4 regions of the Pseudoalteromonas sp. SR43-5 genome follow, and region 4 is predicted to be linked to each of the others. Evidence: predicted binding sites of a transcription regulator. Region 4 holds the regulator's gene; each other region holds the start of a gene.
The links. Region 4 encodes sigma-54, which starts transcription at its own class of promoters, with help from an activator protein. Its sites were predicted from a motif close to GTTGGCACGNNNNTNGNNT; they were not measured.
Positions count from the first base shown of each region.

Region 1 (4,220 bases), on a different contig from region 4:
ACAAGCTGAACAACGTTTTATTGATGATCAGTTTAAATATATAACGCTTTATGAGCTTGAAATGAAAGAAATCTCGGTTACAGATGATGTTGATAGCGAAGGTTTTTATACAGTAACACTAAACGTTGAAGCAACTAAGCAGCATGCCGATGGACAAGGTGAAGAAACCGAGCAACCACTCGATGAGCTAATTGATATTGCATTATTTAGCGATGATCCTGAAAACCTTCTCGCTGAAGACTTTGTGATTTACTCGCAAAAGCATCAAATAGTATCTGGTACCAATACTATTGAGCTAAAAGTAAAAGAAAAACCATTATTTGCAGGGGTTGATCCTTACATTAAGCTGGTCGACAAAGACAGTAAAAACAACTTAGCTAAGTTTTAAAGTCTATTTATTTACTAACCACTTAAACTGACTACTTTAAAGGCCGCATTTATGCGGCCTTTATGTGTAATAAACTGTATAAAACTTCATAGCGTTTCTACATATTCCCCACAGCTTTTTACGCTAATATTTTATGTTCTCTTATAAAGTTACCTTACTGGTATTTAGTTTATAAGGAAGAGTATGAAACCATTAATTATAGGGGCGATAGCATTAAGCCTCAGTGCTTGTTCTGCGGTAACCATTCAGCCACGGGCAACAGCAAAAATAACGAGCCAAGCTAATTACGAAGATAGCCGCCCATTTTATTTATGGGGATTAGTGGGTGAGCAGCGGGTAGACGTAAAACAAATATGTTCAAATACACCGGTTATTCAAATGCAGTCACAGCAAACGTTTAGTGATGGAGCGCTGAGTTTAATTACGCTTGGAATATACTCGCCTCATACCATTAAAGTGTGGTGCCAAGAGCAAGTACTAGGGGAGGCATTATGAGCATCAAGCTATTTGCAGCCGGTTGCACACTGATTATTTTAACGGGGTGTACAAATATTTACTTTGATAACGGTATGCAGAGCAAAGTAAGCAATAAGACGCTAAAAAGTTCACAGTGGCATCATAATTTTGCACTTGCGTTGTACGAGGGATCAGAGCCGTTAGATTTAACAACACATTGCCCACAAGGGGAGTGGCAAAGCGTTCATACGTATAAATCGTTTACTAATGGTTTAGCTGAGGTGGTTGTGAATCAAATTGGCCCAGCTTGGTACCCTAAAACAGTAGAAGTACAATGTACCATTTAAAGCAAAACAGCTATAAAACTAGAAAAGGGCCAAAAGGCCCTTCGTGTCGCAGCAAGTAACACATTCTTTCTTATAAATTAAAGTCTACAGAATAAGCAACGTAAGCTTTAATATCTGAGTCATCCATATCTGTATCAGATAAACCAAAAGTGAACCCATCTTTCGAAATTGATACACCGTAATCTAAGATATTATCATCGCCAATAAAGTCACCAGAGTAGTGGCCTAAGTGAAGTGCCATTTCAGTGCCGTTACTGCCAACAGCAAAACCGTAGTCAGCTGTCAGGTAAAGTGAATCACCAAAGTCTGTACCATCACCACTTGCAGCTGATGTTGCAAGTACTGAAGCACCAAATGTAAAGCCTTCAACACTGATGCTACCGTAAATTTCAGAGAAATCTGCGTCAGCTTCAGAAGCTGCATCTGGGTAAGCGTAATAAATATAGCCAACATCATAGCTAACGCTTTCGTTAATGTCGCCACCAAAGCCTGCATATAAATCAAGCTCATATGTCATTTCATCTGCCCACGATGCATTTGAAGCCCAAGTACCTGCATAAAAGCCCGATTCATTGGCGTAATCAATACCGCCTGAAATAGCTGCATCGCCCCCAGTTTGCTCTTGACCACGCCATAAGTAGTTTGATGTTGCCGCTGCATTAGCTGTTACTTCAGCATGTACGGCTGTTGATGTTAAAGATGTTGCGCCCATTAATGCTATAGCACTTATAGCGATGGTTTTTTTTAGTTTTAGCATGTCCATTTCCCGTTATATGATTTTTGCTCGCCAAGGTTTTTATTATGTATTCGGAACCTTTAGGCTGACGGCTTTTTATTGTTTAACTAACGGGATAATTGCACTGTATGTGCCAGCTTCATTATTTTTTATTAAAAATTATTTTTATACATTAAAAACATGAGCTTGTATTTTATAGATTGAGAAGAGATATGGTATGTAGGAAGATGTTGCGCACACTGCTGGTGCATAAATTAACCTAGCCGCACCATAAAAGTACGGCTAAATTAGAAGTTTTTAGCCAAATATAGTGCGCATAAGGCTAATTGTTTCGTTTACACTACGACCTTTTTGAACTTCACTCACAATTGAATCGCGCTTACTGCGAATGTGCTCAGGAATATCGTCAGCAGCAAGTGCGCGGTCTACTAAAATTTCTGCAGACTCTTTACCTCTACGCTGAGTTTTACCTGTCGTAGTTGTAGTTCGTTTAGGCTTACTTAACAGTTTGATGTAGTTAGAGTTATCTGGTGTTTTTGCATCAGCATAGTGAAAGAAACATGGGATTAGTGCTTTAATAGCAACTAATTGTTCTTCTAACTCATTACTAGGTTTAGCCATTTTGTACCATGACATAGCTTGAATACCTTTTACAATATCTTGCCAGTAACGCTCAAAATCACTATTTTTTAGTTTAGAAACACCAAGGGCACCGCATAATGCATCTAATCGATTGTTTGTGATCGGAGTAAATATATCAGGGCGACGCATTGCAAGCAGTCGTGTTGCAGGCGCAAGTGTTGGTTTTTCATTATTGTCGGTGAATATTTTTGAATAAGCAGCAACAAATTGTTGATATTCGTATTGAGTAATGTCACCTTCAAGTGGAATATTTACTAGTGCATCGTCAAAGGCACCTGGTAAATCGCCAAGCATTTGATGAAAGCTCTTCGCACTTTTTGTTGATGCAAACCATTCAACGTCAAAGTTGTATGTGCTTGGATCAAGTGATGCCATGTGCTTACCGCTAAACGCAAGTAAGTCTTCAGGAATCATATCTTTAAGAGATTGTTCACGAATGCTTTTAATGTAGTCTACTAAGCGAAGCTGTTCATCAAGAGCAATAACGTCTTTGTGTTGTTCTACAAATACACTTACTACAGGCCACGGAGCAATACGTAAAGTTTTAACCTGTAAAAAGCTGATAGCTGAAATAAGCTGATCGTGTAGCTTCTTAAGTACTGGTAATTGCTGCGGCTCTAGTAAGTCGTAGTTCATACGATCTCTGCTTGCACTTAGCAATTCGTAACACCAAGGTAAAAAATCATCAGGGTGGTTTTCTACTTTCACGGCCATAAGGTTAAGGCTTAATTCTGAAGATTGCTTCAGAATGTTCTGATAGATTTGATTTTCTTGTTCGCCTAGCGTCATTTTTGACGGTGAAATTAGCAGTTTTTTCATGCCTTGTAGAATCTCCGGTTTAGATATATATTTTTTTGCTGGTCTATTTTAGCGCAATTACGTTAATAACAACAGCGCTGTCCTCCATACGTTGTAATTGAAGTAGCTAAATCGGTGTTTTTGCTAATAGAATGAGACTAACGCTTTAACATGTATCAATCATTTTTATCTAGTACAAAGAGACTTTCAACTGAGGTATTAAAATGCTTTGCTATTTTTAGAGCAATTATTACCGAAGGGGTAAATCGTGCCGTTTCTACTGTACTAATAGTCTTACGTGAAACCGCAATTAGATCAGCCAAGTCTTGTTGAGAAAGGCCTGCTTCTTTGCGGTATTTTGCAATTTTATTTTGCACTTTTGCTCCTAATCTTTGCTTTGCCAAAGAATTGATACGCCGTATATTAAACTCATTACAGCAAGGTAAAATGTAGCCATCATGCTGTGAGAAACTTCTAAAGCAAGAGTATCGGAGAGTAAGTACACGCCACCCATACTAAAAAGTAAGCCAAGCATGACATGTTTATAGGCAATAGTGTCGATGGTATTTAAATACTCATCTTTATATGTAAGGTGGTATTTCATTCTCCATGTAAACCCGCCTCTGATCACAAACATAAAGAATGAACCTAAAAAAGCAGCAGTTCCTAAAAACAATAGTGGGGCTGATGTTTGATTAAGCATTGGGTAAACACTAATGATTAATAAAGTGACCCCCATGAATAATGAAAACCATGCATTTTGGCCCATAAATTTTTCTTCACTTTTAATATCGTAATTAGACATAGCTCATTTCCTTTTAAAATTTTTACAATATGTAACCTGTAGGTATCA
Region 1 covers NZ_JACJEA010000019.1:11,654-15,873, reverse strand. Annotated here, with positions in the region: gene H5090_RS12465 (M1 family aminopeptidase) at 1-388, shown strand, start outside; gene H5090_RS12460 (Bor family protein) at 572-883, shown strand; gene H5090_RS12455 (Bor/Iss family lipoprotein) at 880-1,191, shown strand; gene H5090_RS12450 (TorF family putative porin) at 1,262-1,948, opposite strand; gene H5090_RS12445 (hypothetical protein) at 2,225-3,388, opposite strand; gene H5090_RS12440 (helix-turn-helix transcriptional regulator) at 3,544-3,744, opposite strand; gene H5090_RS12435 (hypothetical protein) at 3,753-4,172, opposite strand.
Region 1: a site for sigma-54 is predicted at 2,047-2,065, ahead of H5090_RS12450 (TorF family putative porin). Genes of this name have one in related genera too.

Region 2 (4,220 bases), on a different contig from region 4:
CGCTCCGCGAATTCCACCTAAAGGATTTTTAATTTCGTGAGCTAAGCCTCTTATTAGATTTCGGGCTGCTTGGTATTGATGCATTTGATTAGACGCTTGGTCGTGCTTAATTTCGTCATCGGTTTGGCGCCACTCAAATAAAATATAAAGTGAGCCATCAAACTTAATTTGTCGTGTACTTACGGCTACTTTTGCATGGCGAGAATCGCTAAAAACCACGTCAGCTCTGTGCTGCTGGCAATCTACACCTTCAACTAATGAGTATTGTTCTATACGCTGCAAATCGATTGAATGGTAATTAAAAAGACTATCGAAAGGCTGATCTAATAGGCGCTTGTTACCAAGGCCAAGCAGTTCGCTAGTACTGGTATTGGCATAGACAACGGTGAAGTTTTTATCAAGCAACATGATAGCGGTTGTTTGATTTTGCCAAATAGCATCGAGTAGCTCAGGGCTAAAGTTTTTATTATTAATCATAGCTGCACCATTTTAGTGCGTGAATATTTACAAGCAAGTTATATAGTAAAATACACTGCTGCACGTTTAGTAATGCCCCAATTTAGTTACTTAGGTTTAGCCCTTTTCGGTGCATAAAAAATATGCAGGGCTCACTTATAGCAATAACTTGGTTTTTACTATTAAAAAGCTTTAATTGTAGTGTGTGCTCACCACGTTCTACATCTCTTATTGCAAAGGTTGAACTGTCACTGGCTGGGCCATGTGCTTTGCCATCAATAAAAAGTTGTATAGTAAAACCAGTTTCAAAGCGTGGTTTTATTCGGCTAGTAACATAAACAGTGCCGGTATTTTCACGAATAGTCTGGTTATGATCAGGTGAGGAAATGGCAATACTAAAGGCCGCTTGTTGGGGCTGGGGTTGCTCGTCAAAAATGTCAGTATTTGTTGCAGGCATATTAAGATCTTGGCTGGTAAGCTTTACCTCTTTAGCACCTTTATGAGGGGTGTCAGAGAACACTAATACGCCATTTTTATCTTTCCAAGCGTATATCTTTGTTTCACCAGCGTAACCATAATTGCTTAATCCTAAAGCAATTAATAGTAATAAAATCTTGTTGTTCACTCTGCAGCCCTGCATTTTTGTCGGTAACTTAACTTTAGTGGAGATTGATTAATTTTACCATTAAAAAAGCCCGCAAAGCGGGCTTGAGAACACACATATTTTATACAGCTAAATTAACAGCTGTAGTACATTTCAAACTCAACTGGGTGAGTTGTCATGTTAAGCTTTTCAACTTCTTTAGATTTAAGTTCGATGTAAGCATCGATTAAGTCGTCAGTGAATACGCCACCTTGAGTTAAGAATTCACGGTCTGCGCTAAGTGCAGATAGTGCTTCGTCAAGTGATGCTGCAACAGTTGGGATTTCTGCTGCTTCTTCAGCTGGTAGGTCATATAAATCTTTATCCATAGCATCGCCAGGGTGGATTTTGTTTTTGATACCATCAAGGCCAGCCATAAGCATTGCTGAGAAAGCAAGGTATGGGTTAGCAGTTGGATCTGGGAAGCGTACTTCAATACGACGACCTTTTTCAGATGGAACCACTGGGATACGGATTGATGCAGAACGGTTACGTGCAGAGTATGCAAGCATAACTGGTGCTTCAAAACCTGGTACTAAACGTTTGTACGAGTTAGTAGAGGCATTTGCAAAAGCGTTAATTGCTTTAGCATGCTTGATGATACCGCCAATGTAGTAAAGCGCATCTTCAGAAAGGCCGCCGTACTTATCACCAGCAAAAAGGTTTACACCATCTTTAGCAAGTGACTGGTGACAATGCATACCAGAACCGTTATCACCAACAACTGGCTTAGGCATAAACGTTGCTGTTTTACCGTATAAGTGAGCCATGTTATGGATAACATATTTCATTTCTTGGATTTCATCCGCTTTTAATACCATTGTATTAAAGCGAGTAGCAATCTCGTTTTGACCTGCTGTTGCAACTTCGTGGTGATGTGCTTCTACTACTTGGCCCATTTCTTCTAGGACTAGACACGTAGCTGAACGCCAATCTTGGAAGTCATCAACAGGAGCAACTGGGAAGTAACCGCCTTTAATACCTGGACGGTGACCTGTGTTGCCATCTGCATATTCTTTATCTGAGTTCCAAGCAGCTTGCTTAGAATCAATTTTGTACATAGAACCAGACATATCTGATTTGTATTTAACGTCGTCAAATACGAAAAACTCTGGCTCAGGGCCAAATAAAACTGTATCTGCAATACCTGTAGAGCGCATGTAATCTTCAGCACGCTTAGCAACAGAACGCGGGTCGCGCTCATAACCTTGAAGCGTTGAAGGCTCTACTACGTCACAACGTACGATTAATGTTGATTCTTCAGTGAAAGGGTCTAGTTTGATTGAGTCAGCAACTGGCATTAATACCATGTCTGATTCGTTTATGCCTTTCCAGCCTGCAATTGAAGAACCGTCAAACATTTTACCGTCTTCAAAAAAGTCTTCATCAACTTGGTGATGAGGAATAGATACATGTTGTTCTTTACCCTTAGTGTCAGTAAAGCGTAAATCAATGAACTTAACGTCATTTTCTTTAATAAAATCTAAAACCGATTGTGACATGTGTCCTCCAACTATTGGGTTTTGTTATTGCTGCATAATTGCTTTGGGATTTACTAAGCTGATTTTGTGCCATTTTTATAACTAGCTGTTTATAAATTAAAAAAATATCGTTGCATCAAAATGGAATGTACAAACGCACTATGTTGGTGCGTAAATTTTCCTTTTTGGTGCAAAATTTACAGGGCACAATTTGCTGCTAATTTAATCGCTCGGAAATAGCATAACCTAAATGCAAAAGAGTACCAAAAAGATCAGCAAAATAGCCAAAAAGGCTGTTTTTCAAAAAAAATTTGAAATTTAATTCATATAATTGTCATATATAAAACAGATACTTAGTAAAAGTATTGAGAAAGTTTTGAAATTTATATTGGATAAACTTTCATCCATGTCATTAATGAGGGATAATATGCGCCCTTTTAAATCCTATGCTGGGACATCTCGCGAAAGCGTGGATGAGTGCGTAGATCTTGCAGGATCAATGAGAATTTAATTTCTCTGAGTAAATATATGAGCATCGAACAGTTAAGAAATATAGCGATTATCGCGCACGTTGACCATGGTAAAACAACACTGGTTGACAAACTACTTGAGCAATCAGGTACATTAGAAACACGCGGCGGTAACGAAGAGCGCGTGATGGACTCAAACGACATTGAGAAAGAACGTGGTATTACCATTTTGGCTAAAAACACAGCCATTTCTTGGAATGACTACCATATCAATATCGTAGATACCCCGGGACACGCCGATTTCGGTGGTGAAGTTGAACGCGTACTTTCGATGGCTGACTCAGTATTATTACTTGTTGATGCTCAAGAAGGTCCAATGCCGCAAACGCGTTTCGTTACGCAAAAAGCATTCGCGCAAGGCTTAAAGCCAATCGTCGTTATCAATAAAATTGATAAGCCAGGCGCTCGTCCAGATTGGGTTATGGATCAAATCTTTGATTTATTCGACAACCTTGGCGCGACTGACGAACAGTTAGACTTTAAAGTAATCTACGCTTCAGCAATCAACGGTTGGGCAACACTAGATTTAGACGAACCATCAGACAACATGGAACCTATGTTCAAGATGATCGTTGAAGAAGTATCACCACCGGATGCAGATCCTGAAGGTGACTTCCAAATGCAAATTTCTCAACTAGATTACAACTCTTATGTTGGTGTAGTTGGTATTGGTCGTATTAAACGTGGTTCTGTTGCTCCTAACCAACAAGTTACTATTATCAGTGCTGATGGCACTACACGTAATGGTAAAATTGGTGCAGTACAAAGCTACCTAGGTCTTGAGCGTATCGAAACTGATAGAGCTTACGCTGGTAACATCGTAACTGTAACAGGTATTGGTGAGCTTAAGATTTCTGATACAGTTTGTTTCCCAGGAAACGTTGAAGCATTACCACCACTAAGTGTTGATGAGCCAACTGTAACAATGACATTCTCTGTAAATAACTCACCTTTCTGTGGTAAAGAAGGTAAGTTTGTAACGTCACGTAATATCCGTGAGCGTTTAGACAAAGAATTAGTACACAACGTAGCACTTCGCGTTGAAGATACTGCTAGCCCAGATAGCTTCCGTGTTTCTGGTCGTGGTGAATTACACCTAGGTATCTTAAT
Region 2 covers NZ_JACJEA010000033.1:37,530-41,749, forward strand. Annotated here, with positions in the region: gene glnL (nitrogen regulation protein NR(II)) at 1-477, opposite strand, end outside; gene H5090_RS16965 (DUF4124 domain-containing protein) at 560-1,081, opposite strand; gene glnA (glutamate--ammonia ligase) at 1,195-2,601, opposite strand; gene typA (translational GTPase TypA) at 3,109-4,220, shown strand, end outside.
Region 2: a site for sigma-54 is predicted at 2,657-2,675, ahead of glnA (glutamate--ammonia ligase). Genes of this name have one in related genera too.

Region 3 (4,220 bases), on a different contig from region 4:
TGCGGGAATGGAGTGGTTTGATGCTATATGCCATGCATTCTCAACGGTGGCGATAGGTGGTTTTTCTACTTACGACGCCTCCATGGGGCACTTTGACAGCCCTGTAATTAACTTTATTTGTGTGTTCTTTTTAATTATTGCCGCTGTTAACTTCTCCCTGCATTACGCCGCAGTGGCGAGCCGAAATATACAAGTTTATATTAGAGACCCAGAGTTTAAGGTGTTTTTGTGTATTCAATTAGCGCTGGTGGTTATTTGTTTTACCGTACTTTCCTCTAACGAAATATTTGCTAATGGCGATGAAACCCTCGATCAGGCGTTATTTCAAGCTGTTTCAATGAGTACAACAGCAGGCTTTGCTACTGATAACTTTTCAACATGGCCTTTGTTTTTACCTATTTTACTTATATTTTCGAGCTTTATTGGTGGCTGTGCAGGCTCTACCGGTGGTGGTATGAAAGTAGTGCGCGTATTTTTACTTTATTTGCAGGGCGTGCGTGAGCTCAATCGTTTAGTGCACCCACGGGCTATATATTCAATCAAGCTGGGTCGTAAGGCGTTGCCAGACAAAGTAGTAGAAGCCGTGTGGGGATTTTTCTCTGCATATGCGCTTGTATTTATTATTATCATGTTAGCGCTTATGGGCACGGGTATGGATAACATAACTGCGTTCTCAGCCACTGCGGCTTGTTTAAATAACTTAGGGCCTGGCTTAGGAGATGTAGCGTCGCATTATGGTGCTATAACCGATGGTGCTAAATGGTTGCTTACTATTGCAATGGTGTTTGGTCGCCTAGAAATATTTACTTTATTAGTGTTATTTACGCCTACTTTTTGGCGTGGATAAACGAGCGGCTTAAGTTTTAAATTACAAAATATTGGAAAAAGGGATATGCCAACAAATTTAGAAAAGCTAAAGCATATAGGTGTAGGCAGTTTAGTTGACCTAGAAATATTAACACCTACAAGCAGTAAGCGTGTTAAAACTGAATTAGTTGGTTTACTCGATAAACAGTTTATTATTTTAAATTATCCCAATGCTAAGCGTTTACCTGCAGCGAGTGACTATTTACGTGATGGTGTAATGGTTGTTGTAAGAGCACTGATTGAAGGCAGTGGCGGGCAAGTTATTGCGTTTCGCCAGCAAATTATGTCAGTAGCCTCTCATCCCGCTAAACTCGTCTTTATTAATTTTCCTAAGCAAGTGCAGCTATTTGCGCTACGCTCGCAAACACGCATACCTACCTTGTTACCTGCAAAGCTAAAACTAAGTGACGATAGAGTGCTTGAAGGCCTTATTAAAGACATTTCACTCACTGGTGTAATGTTTGATATTAGAGGCGATCAGCAAGCTGAAGGTATTAAAGATATGCAATGCACTGTCGTACTCAATAGTAGTGATAAAGATTTTGAAGGTGAAATTTGCAGTGTTAAAGAGCATGTCGCAGGTGTGCACTGCGGAATTAAGCTACTAGCAAGCGAGGATGAAATGAAAACCTTTATGAAAGAGCATTTTATAGACCCATCTGCGCTTGAGCCCACCGTTGACTAAATCGTTTTTCGCTTATTTGCAACAAAATGTCGTTTTACGTGAGTATTTATAAAGTGTTTTTTTGTTTTTATATAATTAAAAATATTATTCATATAAAACAATGTTTTACGTATTTTTTGTTATGGCTTGTTTTTTGTTGTTATAGCTACTTCGTTAAAATTAACCTTAATTATTTTTTAAAATCCCTCCTTTTATAGCTCTACATTTTAAAATGTATCTTTTTATATAAACATAACTAGTTGTTTTTAATGGCTTTATTTTTTCACCTCTAAAGCGTGTTGCGAAAAGGCAACAGTAATGACTCTGAAAATTCCTACTTATTGTATGTTTTGTTTTTAACTTTTTGAAAGTTAATGGCTTTTCAATGTTGGCATTTAAGTTGTAATAGTCAGGGTGTACTGAACGAAATCGTGATTCAAAGTGAAACACTTAATCGCACACACATAAATTTGAAGGATACATATTATGAAAAGCATTAATAAAACTTTAGCACTTATCGCTATTGCATCTTCTTCAGCCGCTTTTGCAGCAACAGATTTTGACACACTTGATGTAGACGGCAGTGGCACAATTAGCCAAGCAGAAGCATCAGTAGACGCAAAATTAATGAGCATGTTTTCTGAGCTTGATACTGACCAAAATGGTGAGTTATCAAAAGAAGAATTTTCAGAAGCTTAATTAAAAAGTATTTATCCTGAGTTGCCAAAGACAACCTAAGTAGGCAAGGGAGCTTACGAAAGAGGATAACAAGGAAGTGAAAAATTACGTTTTAAGTTAAACGAAGCAATTTTTTTGATAGAACATTGAAGGATTAAGTTATGAAACATTTAAATAAAGCATTAGCACTTATAGTACTAGCATCTTCTTCAGCTGCATTTGCAGCATCAGATTTTGACAGCCTTGATATCGATGGTAGCGGCACAATTAGCCCAAGCGAAGCGGCTGTCGATACCGATTTAATGGCTGAATTTATTGAGCTAGATACCGACGGTAGCGGCGAGCTTTCTAAAGAAGAATTCGCTAATTACTAATCTTTTTTCAGATTAAACATTTTTCACAGTCAGGGATCTTTGAAAAGGACTTCCCATATTACTAGGAATATTATTATGAAAACATTCAATACAACACTTGCAGTTATCGTTTTAGCATCTTCATCAGCAGCATATGCTGCAGTAGATTTTGCCTCTTTTGATGCAGATGGCGACGGTGCGATTACAATGGAAGAAGCGAAGGTTAACCCTCAACTTGTGAAGATTTTTGATGATTTAGATACTGATGGAAATGGTGAAATCTCTAAAGAAGAGTTTTCAAAGGTACAGTAATCAATATTCGAAGATACTCCACTAAAGCCGCCTTAGTCAGCGGCTTTTTTGTATTTTAAATTAACTAATTAGCGTAACTAGTTAAAGGAATATAGCACTTACTTGGAATAGTTTTTCTACAACGGTAATATGTTTTTTGTCGATTAAAAACATAATGACATGATCGCCCGACATAATAATTGTATCATCGTGAGCTATCAGTACATCGTCATTACGTACTATTGCGCCAATAGTTGTACCCGCTGGAAGTTTTATGTCGGCAATCGCGCGACCAACAACTTTAGATGTGCTTTCATCACCATGAGCAACCGCTTCTATGGCTTCTGCCGCACCTTTACGCAGTGAATACACATTAACAATATCACCACGGCGTACGTGCGTTAATAACGCTGATATTGTTGCTTGTTGTGGCGATATGGCAATGTCTATTTCGCCGCCTTGTACCAAATCAACGTAAGCACCACGCTGGATAAGCACCATGGTTTTCTGTGCGCCCATACGTTTTGCAAGCATGGCTGACATAATGTTTGCTTCATCGTCATTGGTTACGGCAATAAACACATCTACTTGTTCAATATGCTCTTCTGAGAGCAGTTCTTGATCAGATGCGTCACCACAAAAAACGACCGTGTTATCGAGCATTTCTGAGAGTTGCTCAGCACGTTCTTTACTGCGTTCAATTAGTTTAACGGTGTGGTTTTTTTCAAGTGAGCGGGCAAGGCCTGCCCCAATGTTACCGCCACCAGCTATCATAATTTTTTTGTACGAACGCTCAAGTTTTTGTAGCTCGTTCATTACTGCGCGTATATGTTTTGTAGCGGCAATAAAGAATACTTCGTCATCGGCTTCAATAACGGTGGTACCCAATGGTTTTATTGCTTTACCTTGACGATAAATAGCGGCAACACGAGTTTCTACATTAGGAATATGTTCTTTAAGTGCAGATAACGCATAACCTACAAGTAAACCGCCATAGTAAGCTTTTACGGCTACTAACGAGAGCATGCCATCAGCAAACTGCAATACTTGCAGAGCACCAGGGTAGTCAATTAAACGGCGAATATACTTAGTGACCAGTGCTTCGGGAGCAATGTAATGATCGATTGGTAAATCATCGTTTTGAAATAGTTTTTCGCGGTATTTTAAATATTGCTCTGAGCGAATGCGGGCAATTTTAGTGGGCGTTTTAAAAATACTGTACGCCACTTGGCATGCAACCATGTTCACTTCATCTGAACTGGTTACCGCTATAATCATATCGGCATCTTCAGCACCTGCACGGCGTAATACATCAGGATGCGCACTGTGGCCCATAACCCCTTGTAAGTCGTACTTATCTTGAAGTT
Region 3 covers NZ_JACJEA010000030.1:8,189-12,408, reverse strand. Annotated here, with positions in the region: gene H5090_RS16155 (TrkH family potassium uptake protein) at 1-847, shown strand, start outside; gene H5090_RS16150 (flagellar brake protein) at 893-1,552, shown strand; gene H5090_RS16145 (EF-hand domain-containing protein) at 2,018-2,230, shown strand; gene H5090_RS16140 (calmodulin) at 2,371-2,583, shown strand; gene H5090_RS16135 (EF-hand domain-containing protein) at 2,659-2,874, shown strand; gene trkA (Trk system potassium transporter TrkA) at 2,956-4,220, opposite strand, start outside.
Region 3: a site for sigma-54 is predicted at 1,919-1,937, ahead of H5090_RS16145 (EF-hand domain-containing protein). Genes of this name have one in related genera too.

Region 4 (4,220 bases):
GTTGCCAAAAATTTAACCGATAACGCCATGATAGACAAAATCAATGCTGATAATATTCAGGTTGATATAAAGTTATTAACAATGCGTTCGGAGCAACCCGTCATTATCACTGGACCCAATTTAAAAATCACCGGTAAAGGCCTAGAAGCCGACTTGAAAACCGAAGTGATAAAACTAATTAACCATACGCGAACCATATATTATGACCAATAAAATATTAAAATCACTTATAATTCCTACACTTATACTAGCGTTTAATAGTAGTGCTGCAGAGCAAAACACGCAACCTGCTGCCAATCAAATTTCAATAAGTGCCGACAAGCAAGAAGGTCAATTGAAAGCTAATGTGGGTATTTTTGAGAAAAACGTTGAGATTATTCACGGTAATCGCCGCATTACAGCCGATCGCCTCGAAGTACACAAACGTGATGAACTTGGTGATAATAAACAATTATTAATTGCCACAGGTAGCCCTGCGCACTTTGAAGAAAAGCAATCAGACGGCACGACTATGAGCGCCAGTGCTGACGAAGTACGTTATGATGTATCTAAGCGTTTTTTAACGCTTGTTGGTAATGCACAAGTTTCGCAAGCCGGACAAAAAATAAATGCTAAAAGTATTACCTACGACATAGAGCAGCAGCTCATCAGTGCCGAAAAAGATGAAAACTCAACTGACCGCGTTCACACAATTTTAGTACCGATCGAAACTAAAAAAAGTAAAAAAGGCGATAAAGGTCAACCATGAGCACATTAAAAGCAGAACTATTAGCAAAAAGCTATAAAGGTCGTGAAGTTGTAAAAAACGTCGGCCTTGAAGTACAAGCTGGCAGTATAGTTGGCTTACTTGGCCCTAACGGTGCTGGTAAAACAACGACTTTTTATATGATTGTAGGGCTTGTTCCTAGCGACAAAGGTAAAATATCTATTGATGATAACGATATTACTCTTTTACCTATGCATAGTCGTGCTAGATTAGGCATAGGCTACTTACCACAAGAGTCATCGATTTTTAGAAAGCTGACTGTTTATCAAAACTTAATGGCCATTTTAGAAACGCGCAAAGAACTAAATAAACAAGCCAGAGAAGACACGCTCAATAACTTATTAGATGAATTTAGCATACAACACATTCGTGATAGCCAAGGTATGGCATTATCGGGGGGAGAACGTCGTCGTGTAGAAATAGCACGAGCGCTGGCAGCAGATCCTAAATTTATATTACTGGATGAACCGTTTGCCGGTGTTGACCCTATTTCGGTATTAGATATAAAGAAAATAATAGAACATCTTAAAAATCGTGGGATTGGTGTATTAATTACCGACCATAACGTAAGAGAGACCCTTGATGTTTGTGAAAAAGCCTACATTGTTTCTCATGGGGAGCTGATTGCATCAGGTACTCCAGAACACGTATTAAATGATAAAACAGTACGCGATGTTTACTTAGGCGAGCAATTTAGGCTGTAACATTTACGCCATGTCTTTAAGCATCTGCTAGTATTAATTATAACAACATAAAAGGATTGTTAGAGATACATGAGGCAATCACTACAGCTGCGCATGGGCCAGCAACTTACAATGACTCCACAGTTGCAACAAGCTATTCGTTTGTTGCAACTCAGTACATTGGATCTCCAGCAAGAAATACAAGAAGCTCTCGACAGTAATCCACTATTAGAGGTTGAAGAGGCAGACTATTCCGAAGACGCTGCTGGTAAAAACGAGCAAAAAGCTGATACCGATGACATAACTGTTAGCGCATCTGCTGATGATGCTCCGAGCGAATACGAACAAGATACTGGTGAAGCACTTGCAAAAGACACGCTAAGTGACGACATGGCTATGGATGTCAGTTGGGATGAGTACATGAGTGCCGCTCCTGCAGCCTCATCAGGTCCAATGCCTGAAGACGAATCAATATACCAAGGCGCCTCTACTGAAACGCTCCATGAGTATTTAATGTGGCAATTACAACTAACGCCATTTAGCCCTACAGACGAAGCTATTGCTATTGCTATTGTAGAAGCTGTCGATGATTCAGGTATTTTAACACTAAGCTGCGAAGAGATTTTAGAAAGCTTTAATCAAGAAAACGAAGATGATAACGAAGTCGAACTTGATGAAATTGAAGCGGTATTAAAACGCATCCAACTGTTTGATCCTGTTGGTATTGCTGCACGTAGTTTACAAGAGTGTTTGTGTATTCAGCTTAATCAATTTGATAAAGAAACACCTTATATTAATGAAACGAAAATGATTTTAACCGAGCATATTGATCTATTAGCAGCTCGCGACTATCGTACATTAATGAAAAAAACTAAGCTCAAAGAAGAAGAGCTTAAAGAAGTAATGACACTAATACATACTCTCAACCCAAAACCTGCAGATACTATTGTAAGGGAAGAATCTGAGTATGTTATTCCTGATGTGTCAGTTAAAAAAATTAAAGGCCGCTGGGTTGTCGAATTAAACCCAGATAGCATGCCTAAAATTCGTGTTAATAGCCAATACGCAGCAATGTCTCGCACTGTAAAATCAAGTGGCGACAGCCAGTTTATTCGCTCACATTTACAAGAAGCTAAATGGTTTATTAAAAGCTTAGAAAGTAGAAACGACACGCTATTAAAAGTTACTAATTGTATTGTTAAGCAACAACAAGGCTTTTTTGAACATGGCCCTGAAGCCATGAAACCAATGGTTTTAAATGATGTTGCTGAAATGGTAGAAATGCACGAATCGACAATTTCTCGCGTAACTACTCAAAAGTACATGCATACACCCCGTGGTATATTTGAGCTTAAATATTTTTTCTCAAGCCATGTAAGTACTGAAAACGGTGGTGAATGTTCATCTACAGCAATACGTGCGCTTATCCGAAAATTAATCGCAGCAGAAAACTCAGCAAAACCATTGAGTGATAGCAAAATAGCGGATATATTGGCTGAGCAAGGAATTAAAGTAGCGAGACGTACAATCGCAAAATACCGCGAATCTCTTGCTATTCCACCGTCAAATCAGCGTAAAAGTCTGATTTAAGACGCTAAACTAAGAGGGTAATGCTTATGCAACTAAACTTAACTGGTCGTCACGTAGAATTAACCGATTCACTAAGAGACTATATTAATACTAAATTTGCGAAGCTTGAAAGACACTCTGATCATATTAATAATGTTCATGTCATTCTCGATGTAGAAAAATTAAATCAAAAAGCAGAAGCCACAATACACGTAAGCGGTGCTGAGCTATTTGCCTCTACAGAACATCAAGATATGTATGCCGCTATTGACTCGTTGATCGACAAGCTCGATCGCCAAGTAATCAAACACAAAGAGAAGCTTGCTCGACACTAATATGATGAAATTAAGTTCACTTATATGCCAGGACTGCAGCAAAGCTGCGGTCCTTTTTAATAGCAAAAAAAGAATTTTAGAGTTCATTAGCGAACTTGCTCACGACAAACTTCCGTATTTACCGCAACAAGATATTCTTAATGCTTTAATGAGCAGAGAGAAATTAGGTAGTACAGGTATAGGACGTGGCATTGCTATTCCTCATGGAAGAATGAGCGGTGCAGAAGAGCCTTTGGCTTTAGTGCTCGTTAGCGAAACTCCAATAAACTTTGATGCAATCGATAATCGCCCTGTTGATATTTTTGTCGCACTCATCGTACCAGATGGCGATAACCAGCAGCACTTAAAGACTCTAGCAACCATTGCTGATAAACTAAACAACAAAGATTTTTGTAAACAGTTACGCAGTGCAAAATCTGATACTGAGCTTTACCAAGTTATTGTCGATCAATCATAGTTTTATAAAGGGTGTTAAATGGAGTTAATTATCATAAGCGGCCGTTCTGGTTCTGGAAAGTCGGTTGCTTTGCGCGTTGTAGAAGATTTAGGTTATTATTGCGTAGATAATATTCCAGTAAACCTACTACCTTCATTAGTTCGCAGTGTGTCTGATAGCTACGATAAAATTGCTGTTAGCATAGATGTGCGCAACATACCTAAAGAACAAGATGAATTTAACGATATTCTTGAATACTTACCAGGCTTTGCAAACCCTACGTTATTTTATTTAGATAGTGACGATCAGACATTGATCAAACGCTTTTCTGAAACACGCAGATTACACCCACTATCAATAGACTCGTTGCCTCTTGATTTAGCCATCAAAAAAGAAAAAGAATTACTTGATGTATTAACCACTCGCGCCGA
Region 4 covers NZ_JACJEA010000001.1:111,092-115,311, forward strand. Annotated here, with positions in the region: gene lptC (LPS export ABC transporter periplasmic protein LptC) at 1-213, shown strand, start outside; gene lptA (lipopolysaccharide transport periplasmic protein LptA) at 203-748, shown strand; gene lptB (LPS export ABC transporter ATP-binding protein) at 745-1,470, shown strand; gene H5090_RS00560 (RNA polymerase factor sigma-54) at 1,540-3,039, shown strand; gene hpf (ribosome hibernation promoting factor) at 3,066-3,353, shown strand; gene ptsN (PTS IIA-like nitrogen regulatory protein PtsN) at 3,358-3,810, shown strand; gene rapZ (RNase adapter RapZ) at 3,829-4,220, shown strand, end outside.